One region of the Gemmatimonas sp. genome, then DNA from elsewhere that is predicted to be linked to it. Evidence: riboswitches for the same ligand, from Rfam matches in the RefSeq annotation. Region 1 holds a riboswitch; the other holds the start of a gene.
The links. Region 1 has a riboswitch for cyclic di-GMP ahead of RMP10_RS16785 (Ig-like domain-containing protein). Riboswitches for the same ligand answer to the same signal wherever they lie in the genome.
Positions count from the first base shown of each region.

Region 2: another riboswitch for cyclic di-GMP. It lies ahead of RMP10_RS18020 (hypothetical protein); the one in region 1 lies ahead of RMP10_RS16785 (Ig-like domain-containing protein).

Region 1 is NZ_JANPLK010000067.1:10,013-15,717, reverse strand. It holds gene RMP10_RS16790 (hypothetical protein) at 1-689, opposite strand, end outside; gene RMP10_RS16785 (Ig-like domain-containing protein) at 999-2,945, opposite strand; cyclic di-GMP riboswitch class I at 2,989-3,085, opposite strand; gene RMP10_RS16780 (hypothetical protein) at 4,081-4,314, opposite strand; gene RMP10_RS16775 (hypothetical protein) at 4,401-4,610, opposite strand; gene RMP10_RS16770 (TSUP family transporter) at 4,752-5,066, shown strand; gene RMP10_RS16765 (hypothetical protein) at 5,372-5,705, shown strand, end outside.
Region 2 is NZ_JANPLK010000072.1:68,465-74,169, forward strand. It holds gene RMP10_RS18005 (hypothetical protein) at 34-654, shown strand; gene rpsL (30S ribosomal protein S12) at 830-1,246, shown strand; gene rpsG (30S ribosomal protein S7) at 1,243-1,713, shown strand; cyclic di-GMP riboswitch class I at 1,918-2,007, shown strand; gene RMP10_RS18020 (hypothetical protein) at 2,045-2,830, shown strand; gene RMP10_RS18025 (hypothetical protein) at 3,146-4,426, shown strand; gene RMP10_RS18030 (glycosyltransferase) at 4,423-5,705, shown strand, end outside.

The sequences.
Region 1 (5,705 bases):
TCTGCCGTCAGCAGGTCGCTGCGAAGGAAGGTGATCTCGAGAACTTCCGGCACCTGCGTGCCGGGGATCAACGGCATGTAGTTGTTGCCGTGCACGTGCACGACGGTAAACATCCCGGTCACCTGCGCGATCGCTGTCTCGAAGTCCTTCCAGCGTTTTCCGCAATCATGGAATTCCACGATGATCGCGACGATTTCTTTGGCGGAACCGAGTATCTCGGGGAGCACGGAATATTCCCCACCTTCGATATCCACCTTCACGAGAATGGATCGGGGTTGGCCACTGTCGGCGCTCAGACGCGCGAGCGCGCCACGCCACGTAATGCCGTTGGGCGACGGTTCTGCCGAAACCATCTTCTTTACGAACCGCCGGTCATTCGAGGAAAAAAAGCGATAAAAGTTGACCGCTGTTGCCGCGGACCACTTGGATTCCAGCAGCGCGCGCCGCGCTCCGGCGACGTTCCCACTCACGAGCTGTGTCAGCCCGTCCAAAAGTGTCTTGACGGCGACGATGCCGAATCGGGTGGCGGAAACTGATCCGTCGATGGCGAGGAGCCGAATCGACGGATTGCGGCGAAGCACGTCCTCCTCAAAGCTCCAGTCGTCACTGATACCCATCCCCACCAGATGGGTACACGTTACGACGGCCCGGCCCGGCATGACGTAACCACCGTCGATCGCTCGACCCACGCGAACAAGGTCGGTCACGGGTTGAGGTCGGACACTGGCGAGACTGACCTGCGCTAAGGGTAGCTGATTGTTGAGCTGTGCCATCTTTTGACTGACTGGGAATAAGGCATTGACCCGGCATCACCTGGCTAGGTCGTAAGCACACCGAGAGAGAATATATCGCGCGCCGGAGCTCGCGCGTTGGCCAAGCGGGTGCTTACTCACAAGCTCGACCTTCGCCACAGCGAAGGTCGAGCTTGCTTTGAGACACCGCATCGGATCCTGATGGCGATCGATCAACCAACCGCTAGCTACATCCGATCTGTCGAACTAACGTGCCGAGCGCCAGAAGAAGTAGCGGTAACCGGTGGTGTACTGCTGATTGAACTGTTTTGAACCGGGAAGGAACTGACCCCGAACACCACCGTTAAACACCGAGTCAGCCTTCTGCTTGAACGCCGCTTCGCCTGTCTGCGCGTAAACCCATGCAAAGCTGTTCACCACTAGGTTATTAAGCTCGGCATACGAATTGGGATCAGTCGAACTCGGTGGGCAACCTGGCGCGTATTCGACGGCCTGTGTCGCCACTTTCCACCGGCTCCACATGTAATCGGTGGACTTTCTGACCTTGAGCAGAATCGCCGCGTTTGCGCTGTGATGCGTGAATGCCTGAATCAGTGCTTCGTTGAGCATGCCGTCCATGTACGTCAGCGATCCACTGTTGGGTGAGCAAATTGCAGGGTATCGCCACGCACCGTCATCCGCCTGCAGGCCCAGGATGGTCGACACAAGTGTCGAGATTTCAGCAGATGTCGCGGTCGCTTCATTGCCACGTGCCTGCAATCGCCAGCCCCACAGCTGCGCCATCAGCGTACGAGCCAGAATACGGGACTCGATGTCCGGGTGGCCCACAATTCGGGCGTTGTCACGGAAGTAGCGCAGTCCTTCGGATACACGGCCCACCGCAAAGCGCGATTTCTCATCGCCGGTCAATTGGTAGTGAATGGCGATGCCATCCATCTGCGACCAATGCGGTGACGTCCCATAATTGTTGGCCTCGAGATAGTTGGTGCGATAGGCGAGCATCTGCCGCGTGCCTCTCACCCAGTACTCGGGATTTCCGGTTCGCACCCAATGCGCATAATAGACCTGAGCGCGATCGTAGTAGTTCTGCTCCCATACATCGCCAGACTGCGCCCAATGCTGATCGGCGTACGTCTTGAAATCGACGTCGAACTTCGCCGCGAACGTCGAAATCGAAGTGGTCGCGGCCACAGTAAGCGTTGGCCCAACCAGATTTGTCCGCACGAGGTAGTCCGGATCCGACGGCAGAATCAGCCCGCTCGGAAGCGATGGATTGTCCGTCTGTGCCGGCAAATCAGCCAGCGTGCGTGTCGATCCGAGCACGATTTCGGCCGCGACGTTCGTTCCGGCCGAGAGCGTGTACGGGAACTGCACCAGGATTGTGGCGAGCGATCCATCCGGATGGCGCCCGCGCAGCGAGGAGACGAAAATCCGCTGCTCTGTTCCGGCCACGAACACGCGAACCGAACCGAGATCGGTGTCTCGCAAAGCACCGGGGATCAGCGGAATCCCGCTGGAAACTAGAACAGTGCCGGAACCGGCGGATGTGCGCGTGAGCAGCGCCGCGATGCGCGTGCCGCCGACTGGCGGTGGCGGTGCGACGGTTGCGGTAACCGTTACCGGAAGTTCCCCGATCGCCCCAAGCGCGTCAACGACGCGAATCCTGGTCTGGCCCGCCGTGAGCGCCGTAATAAGACCAGTGGCGCTTACAGCAGCGATCGAAGGATTCAGCGAGGTAAAGGAGACGGAGCCAGCGGCATTCTGCACGACCGTGCGAGCCGTGTCTCCCACGGCCAAGCCAAAGCCTGCCGAATTAAACCGAAGTGCTGCGGGCCCCGTGCCCACAAACACGTAAAAAGAATCGGTGCCCGCTGCCGTGCGCGCGGTGACATAAGCCGCACCATTGGCGACTCCTGTCACTACGGCGTACTGCCCGCCATTTTGCTGGGCCGCGACGGACGCCACGGTCGCATTCGACGACCGCCAGACCGGTTGGGTCGTCGAGCGCGATTTCGTTCTCGCGGCGGGCGATACCCATAGCGTCGTTTGTTGCCCGATTGACATCGTCGTTGCTTCACGCATCGTTGCCGATGCGACGTCAACGGCAATCGCTTGCGATTTTTCTGGTGCAGTGATCGCCGTTTGGTCAGCGCAGCCACTGATCAGCAAACCTGCACTTATGGCAAGGATCATCCTGTCGGCACTCCAATTTCGTCCCACCTACCCTCCAGAGCGTTTTGGCGGCTCGACCGGCACGGCGTCCCCCTGAGGGTTTTCGCCGTAGCCTCGTAGCTTTGCGTCGCCGACTTTCGTCGCCTATGCCGTATTTCGGCCCACAGGGCAGGGCTCCGATAGCGGAATCCTGAACCGACCTGAACCGAAGGGTTGACGAATGCCACGGCAGGTGGCAACCAAGCAATCCCGTGGCGTGACGCCAACCACAAACTGAGTGACTTTCTGCAGGAAAAGTGGGTCCGAAATCACAAGGGGAGGTTATCGCGAGCTCTCGTAAGGAGTTGCACTGTCCCAACTTCACGTCTCCGCAAGAAACTACATTTCTCCTCCGGCGACCGAACCCTCGCTGGACATTCTTTAACAAGAACGTTCTTCCGTCTGACCCAAAAAACAACCTCACGCGGCCTTTCGAACGAAGCCGCACGAAAGTTCAGTTTATCCGACCTCGTCAACATTTACGAGCTGCTGTGTGAGAGAAGCTACCGTAGAAGATTCTCATTTTAAGGGCGCGGGGGACTCTTTGCGGACCATGACTCGGCAAGCGCCGATTTCGCTAGATGGCGCCCGCCCGTTTCGCTCCAAGCCGATCACCCATTTCGGGCGAAACCGATCCACGGTGCGCTGAGCCCACGGCATCCGACTATGGCCTACGTTTTTTGACCGTTCATTCGAAAAGACGGGGCGCCCGCAGAGGGAGACTCCCCCCCCGCTGCGACGCGAGCGTTTGTTCGATCAGCATAGCGAGTCCGGTTTGGAGAGGGCGAGGGGTGATCATCGACGAACAGATCCGTGAGGGTCGTGTCGTAGTAGCGAGGCCCGCGGATATGCCCGTGCGACGCGGCGGGCGCGTCGTGATCGCCGACGATTCGAGCGGGACGGTCCCGAGGTTCGCGTCGAGCATCGAATTGACGGAGCGAGAGGCGACGGTGCCGGCCGCGACGGCGCACGCGCACGTCGCTTTGAGGCCGAAAGCGTCGTCGCGGCTGAGCAGCGCAACCAGGCCGAGACAGGCGCGACAGCTCTGCTCGGGATGCGGTAGCCGGCGCAGCGAACCCTCGATGACCTGGCCGGTGGCGGGGCCATTGCTCGCGCCCTACGCGATTAAGCGCGACGGCGACCACTCGAGCGGGCGTTGATGCGCCCTCGGCTGCGCTGCACTTGGCTTGGCGGCGTACCTGCACAGCAACTCGAGCACCACGAACGCACCGATACGGTCATCGATGGCGTGTGACACTTTGCGGATGTTCAGCATCTCTATGACGCGTGCGTCGATCACGCCAGCTTCGCTGATTTCGAGATACGCCATCGCCTCGGTTTTGTTCTTCACAAATGTCGACCTGCAGGTCAGTGATCTTCGACGCGTCCTCGCGCTCTGCCGGCTTGACCAGGTGATTCGGCTACGCGCCGATCACGTCAGCGTTGCGTCTGATGAAACGCATGCGCTGCGCGGCGAGTACCTGCGGATTCCAGCCGCCGATTAGGTCGAAGTAGGTAGCCGTTCTCGTCGACGCAGGTGACGATGACACCGATCTCGTCGATATGACCGGCCATCAGAATAGTCGGGCCACAGTTGCTGCCTACGCTGGCGAGGCTGTTGCCGATGACTTCGGCCTTCGCGGACAAGAACGTGGCCGCTTCGGCACGCTAATCGCTGGCCGACGCGCCCTGCTAGCCCAGCGGACCGGGCGTATCGAGCAGGCGCTTCAAACGCACTACAGACAAGTTGGAAAGCATCCGTGAAAAAATGGCGCTATTCTTGTCCTGATGATCCCCCTGCTGATCGTCATCGGAGTCGGTGCCAGCGTGCTCTCCGATATCTCCGGCATCGGCGGCGGCATCCTCATGGTGCCGCCGCCGATTCACCTGGCCAAGCTGCCGTCGCAACGGGCCGGCGTCGCGTCACTCGCAGCTTTCGTACTGCCTCTGAGCGCTGCCCTCGGAGCGTCGACGTACTACCGTACCGGCCACCTGCAGATCAAGGACGGCCTGCTCATCGCAATCGGCATGACCGCCGGCGCATTCTTCGGCGCCCAGATCGCCATGCACGTTGATGCCGTGGTCACGTTGATGCCGTGGTGATCATGGCGGACGTTCGCGGTGCTGATGGCGGGGATGGCGGTCAAGCTGTGCGTGGAGTGATGTTGAATTAGCTCCCCTCGATCGCCTGCAGAATGTTGCCGTGCTAACTTGTCAAGCGGAGGCTTCTCTGCCAAAAGTTTGGCGATTTGTTGTCGCCAAGAGGTTGGTCAAGTTCCGGTCCGAAGGTGTTCACTAATGTTCCGCGCTCTGGAACCTTTGTGCAAATTCGGCAATTCAAGCTGGTTAATCGTTGATTCCGCGAAGCTTCGCCTTCACGGTTAGGGACCATCTCAAGGACTGGGCTCATGAACATACAAGAAGCGCGACTGACGATGGACGAACTCTGCCGCGATGCGCAGAGTGTGGCCGACCAGCTTCTGGCGAGCATGCCGCCTCAAGCGGGTGCGGCAGCTAACGAATTGGCCGACTTGATTAAGCGAAACATGGTCGGAGCAAAGTACCACCAAATTCCGGAGCAGGCGTTTCGCTTTGAGTCAGAGATGCCGTCCTTAGCTCCAATCGTTGCAGCGCAACTGCTTGCGCAACTCGGCAAACGTTACGCAGATGAGAGGATCCCAACATCAATCATTCTGCAGATGACACGGCAGGGAAAGAGGATTTTGGGCAATCTAAGAACAG
Region 2 (5,705 bases), on a different contig from region 1:
GCAGGAGCCGGCAGCGATGCCGCGGAGTTCCCAATGCGTACGTCCAAACGTCTGCTGGCGATTCACCGCTATGCCCGGCGTCGTGCCCCCGTGGTGCTGTCCGCGATCGTCTTGCTCACCGCGGTGACGGGCTGCGCGAGCACGTCCGCCAGCAAGAGCGGGGACTTCGGCACCGGCAGCGTGCAGACGGCGATTATTCAGAACGCGCAGGGCGCCGCGACCGGGATCAACATGGTCTCGACCACGGAGGTCAATAGCGCGCTGATCAACGCGCCCGTCGAGAAAGCCTGGGCGGCACTGCAGGAAGCCTACGCCACGCTCACGATTCCCGTCACCGAGTTGAACCAGCAGACGCGGACCATCGGAAACAACACCTTTCGGGTCCGGCGCCGCATCGGCGATGTGCCGACGATGCGGGCGCTGGATTGCGGTGGCGACTCGGGGATGCCTAACGCCGAGACGTATCAGCTGCTGCTGACGGTCAAGTCTCGGATCATCCCGAACGACGCCGGCGGCAGCGTCGTCCAGACCACCCTCGAGGGAACGGGGAAGAACGCCACCACGGCGGCCAGCAGCGATGTCCGCTGCTCGTCGATGGGCGCCCTCGAAAAGAAGATCGCCGACCTGGTCAAAGCCAAAGTCGCGGCCAAGTAGGCGGCTCGGCCTGCCGAAGCTTGCCACCCCCGGTTGACCCACCCGCCGACCCGGACTAAGCTTAGGGTTCTGTTCCGTGCCGCCGTGGCCTCCTGTACCTCTGGCTGCGGCGATCCACGTAGATGTCGGAGTTCGAACACCCGGTCGGTCAGGCCGTCCGGGCAACCATACTAGAATGCCTACGATCAATCAGCTGGTCCGCCGCGCCCGTAAGGACGTGGTGGAGAAGTCCAAGGCGCCCGCGCTGAAGAGCAATCCGTTCAAGCGTGGCGTGTGCACGCGCGTCTACACCACGACGCCCAAGAAGCCCAACTCGGCGCTGCGCAAGGTTGCGCGTGTTCGTCTCACGAACCAGCTCGAGGTGACGGCCTACATCCCCGGCGAAGGACACAACCTGCAGGAGCACTCGATCGTGCTCGTGCGTGGTGGTCGTGTCAAGGACCTTCCCGGCGTGCGTTACCACATCGTTCGCGGCACGCTTGACGCATCGGGCGTCAACGGCCGTAATCAGAGCCGTTCGAAGTACGGCACCAAGCGCCCCAAGAAGGGCGCCGCGGCTGCTGCAGCCGCCAAGGGAGGTAAGAAGAAGTGAGCCGCCGCAAAAGCGCAGTAAAGCGCACCGTACTTCCTGACGCTCGCTACGACAGCCAGACCGTCTCGAAGTTCATCAATAACCTGATGATTCAGGGCAAGAAGTCCACCGCCGAAGGCATCTTCTACGGCGCGATGGACATCGTGGAAGCCAAGACCAGCCAGCCGGGTGTGGGCGTGTTCAAGCAGGCGTTGAACAACCTCAAGCCGGTGGTCGAAGTGAAGAGCCGTCGCGTCGGCGGTGCCACGTACCAGGTGCCGGTCGAGGTCCGTCAGGATCGTCGCTCCGCCCTCGCCATGCGCTGGCTCATCGGGTATTCGCGCGACCGCAACGAGAAGTCGATGGCCGAGAAGCTGGCTGCCGAAGTGCTCGCTGCAAGCCGTGGCGAAGGCAATGCGATCAAGAAGAAGGAAGACACGCATCGCATGGCTGAAGCCAACAAGGCGTTCGCGCACTATCGCTGGTAGCAACGCAGCGATTGGCTGTTGGACCAAGGTCGGGTCACACAGCCGGCACGATTATTTCAACTGCCTCGGGATATCCCGGGGCAGTTGTCGTTTCGGTGCTGGCATCGTCACAGTTTCGGCCTCGTTGTTTTACTGACGGCATGAAGCGTTGCCCGCCTGAAGTGACCGCGTCAACTTGATGTGGTGCGCTGCCTCACTACCGAGGTCGCGAAACGGCAAACCCGACGGAAGTCGGGGACGCAAAGCTTCGGGGCTTACACGTGGTCCGCCACGTCAGCCGGCCGAGTTACCGAACGAACCCGCTCGCGGAGTTGCAGTGCTCAATCGCGCGATGTCGCACTCCCGACTCATGGCCCTCTCTGGGGCGATGCTATTGCTGGCATCCTGCCGGTCGGCCAACCCGACCACGGCGCTGGATCCCAACGGTGGCAGTCGGGTGTCTCTGGATGCGATGGTCTCCGGACCATCGATGCGTAACGACGCGGCGTCGCAGCTGGCCGTGCTCCGCTACGCGAATCGCCTTCCCCGGATCGACTTCCCGACCGTCCGCCCGGAGTGCCTGACGCAAGGCGAAAACTTCGGGGCGTGGACCGTGCGCTTCGACGGATACGGCTGTGTGGCCGTGGACGGCGAAGGACGGCAAGCGTCGCTCGCGATGGGCCCCAGGGCGGCGCAGAAGGACTACATGACCCACGCGCCGATGGTACTCGGTCCGCAGTACGGCAGCCGCCTGGTGATGCATACCCGCCTCGAGACGACGGCACAGCTGCGCAACGGCACCCCGAACCCCTGGGAAGTCGGGTGGGTCATCTGGCAGTACACCGACGATCAGCGCTTCTACTACTTCATTCCGAAGCCCAACGGCTGGGAACTGGGTAAGCGCGATCCCGCGTACCCGGGCGGTCAGCGATTCCTGGGCTCAGGCTCGGAGCAGACCTTCCCGATCGGCCGGACCTACGACGTCACGATCGTTCAGGTCGATGCCGCGATTGCGGTGTTCGTCGATGGCCACGAAATCGTCCGGCTCCGCGACCAGGAGAGCCCGTATCGGAAGGGGCGCATCGGCATCTATGCCGAAGATGCGACGGTCAAGGTGCACTCGGTGCGGGCGCTCTAGCCCGCGCCTCGCCGCCGCTTCGGTTGCCAGATGATGGCCCTATCACTTATGCGGCATCGTGTGGCATGGCCTGAAGGCGAGCTGAGACCAGGAATCCGCTTGCGGTGACCTTACCCGCGTTTGTGACGTCTATCGCAGAACGTCACACCGCTGGTATTGTCATGCACTCAACATCCCGTGAACCGGCGGACCCAGCCTGGGGTCGCCAGATCCGACTGCTAGGATTCGGTTCACGGGGGATCTCTGTCCCCAGTTCCATTGCCGCTCTTCTCCGCATCTCCGGAGCCGTCGCGCCGCCGCGTTCGGGCATCGAGAGTGACCGTTCTGGTCGCGCTCGTCTGTCTGGCTGCGGCGTCGGCTCGCGCTCAGGGTACTCCTGCCGAGCGCTACAACGCCGCCATGAACGTGGGCTACGCGGCGAAGACGCGCGGTGATACCGCGGCCGCCCGATTGAGTTTCGAGCAGGCGCTCGCGGCCGACACGAGTCAGGCCATCCCTCGTATCGAACTCGGGTACCTCGCGCTCGCTGGCGGTGATCGACCGCGCGCCGCGGACTTCCTGCGACAAGGCGTCGATCGTGATCCGTCGCGCCCCGAAGTTCATCGCCAGTTGGGATACGTGCTGATCAGTCTCAAGCGCACGCGCGAAGCCATCACGGCGTTCGAAGGCATCGCGAAGACCACCAGCGGGCTCACGCCGGTCGATCATCTGGCGCTGGGCTATCTGTATGACGATGTCGGTCGTGAGAAGAGCGCACTCGCCGCATTCAAGGCGGCGTCGCTGGCCGACGACACCATCGTTTCGCTGCCCGCGCAGCGCGCGTTGCGCGTGAAGCAGGGACCTGGCACGTCGTACTTTTCCGAAGGTTATCTCGCGCCGTTCTACCAGACGCGATTCAAGAACACGATCGCCACCGGCTTCACGCGCCTCGGTATCGAGAGCGGCAGTTCCTGGGGGCAGGCGGCGTACACATCGCTGCGCGTGACGCGCGATTCGAAATCATCGGGCGGACTTCAGTCGCGCGTGCTCAGCGACAATGCCGCGATTCTCGCCGGTGGTGTGCGCGTACGCCCGGCGCGCGGCCCGATCTGGTTGTACGCTGAAGTGGGCAGTGCCCGCTCGTTGTTATCGGGTGCGGAGAATAGTTGGACGCGCGACATTCGCGCCGGTGCGTATGTGATCCTCGCGCACGAACTCCAGCTTCGCGACGGCTCCAACGTGCGCCTGCTGACCGACCTCTCGGGTGACGTGAGCTGGTACGAGCGCTTCGACAAGAACGTGATCGGCTACATGCAATTGCGTGAAGGATTCCGCGTCGGCTCACTCGCCACCAAGGCCGTCGATTTCTTCGCGCGCGGGTGGGTGGGGTACGACAGTCGCGCCGACTTCTTCAATCGCGCGGCGGAAATCGGTGGCGGCGTGGCGCTGCGGCCGGGACACGGTTTCGTGTTCCTCGCCGAAGGCATCGCCGGCCGCTACATCATGGAACCCCCGGCGAGTACCAACCGGCGGTATCAGGACTGGCGCTTCACGGCGGTCTATGGGTGGCGCACGCTCAAGCCGTTGCATGACCCGACGACGGGAGACCGCAAGTGACGAATTATGAAATGGCGATCGCGATCATCGCGGTGTTCTATGTGATCTTCGCGCTCGACGACCTGTTCTTCGATATCGTGTACTGGCTCGGCCGCATGTTCAACTGGTGGGAGCGGCCGGTCGTCACCACCAAGGAGCTGAAGGACGTCAGCGAGTGGCGCATTGCGATCGTCACGCCGGCCTGGAAGGAGCAGGATGTGATCGCGCGCATGTTGATGTACAACCTGCCGCGCATCGACTATCAGCGCTACGACTATTGGATCGGCACGTACAAAAACGATCCGGATACGCGCCGCGAAGTCGACAAGGTGCGTTCGGTCTATCCGAACGTGCGCAAGGTAGTCACTGAAAACGACGGGCCGACGTCGAAGGCCGATTGCGTGAACGCCGTGCTCGCGGCGATCGCCGAGCACGAAGAGCGGGCCGGTCTTCGCTACGATCTCATCATTTTCCACGACGTCGAGGACCTGATTCATCCGCAGGAACTGCGGCTGCTCAACTGGTACTTCCGTGGCGAGGGTGCGGACTTCGTACAGCTGCCGGTGCTGTCCACGCCGCCGTACTGGTACGACTTCGTGGCCGGCACATACATCGACGAATTCGCCGAGCAGTACACGAAGAACATGTTCGTGCGCGAGAAGGTGTGGGGGTTCGTGCCGTCGGCCGGTGTGGCCACGTGCGTGCGCCGCAGCGTGATCGACCAGCTGATGGAAGAACGGAACGGCGTGCCGTTCGCCACCAACTCGCTTACCGAAGACTACGATCTCGGCCTCGGACTGACGGTGCAGGGGCGCCCGACGCGCTATCTGCATCAGTATGTGAGGTCGAGTGAGGAGCCGAGCGCGCCCGAGGAGCTGGTGGCCACATGGGCGCCGTTCCCGCAAACGTTCAAGACGGCCGTGCGTCAGCGTACCCGCTGGATGGCCGGTATCGTGTTCCAGGGGTGGGAACACTGGGGATGGCCCACGGGACTCAACTGGATTCTCGCGCACGATCGCCGCGGCCCGTTGGGGTATCTCGTGGTGCTCGCGGGCTACGTCCTGGTCGTGTACTACGCCGGGTATCAGTGGATCAAGACCTTCAGCCGGCCGGAGCTGCCCGATCTCGTGCAGAACCCGTGGTTCCAGTGGCTCTTCTGGATCGGCTTCCTGTTCATGCTGAATCGGTTGCTGCAGCGCGCGCTGGCGACCGGTCGCCTGTACGGATTCTGGCAGGCCATGCTGGCGATCTTCCGGACCCCGTTCAGCAACATCGTGAATCTCGTGGCGACGATGCGCGC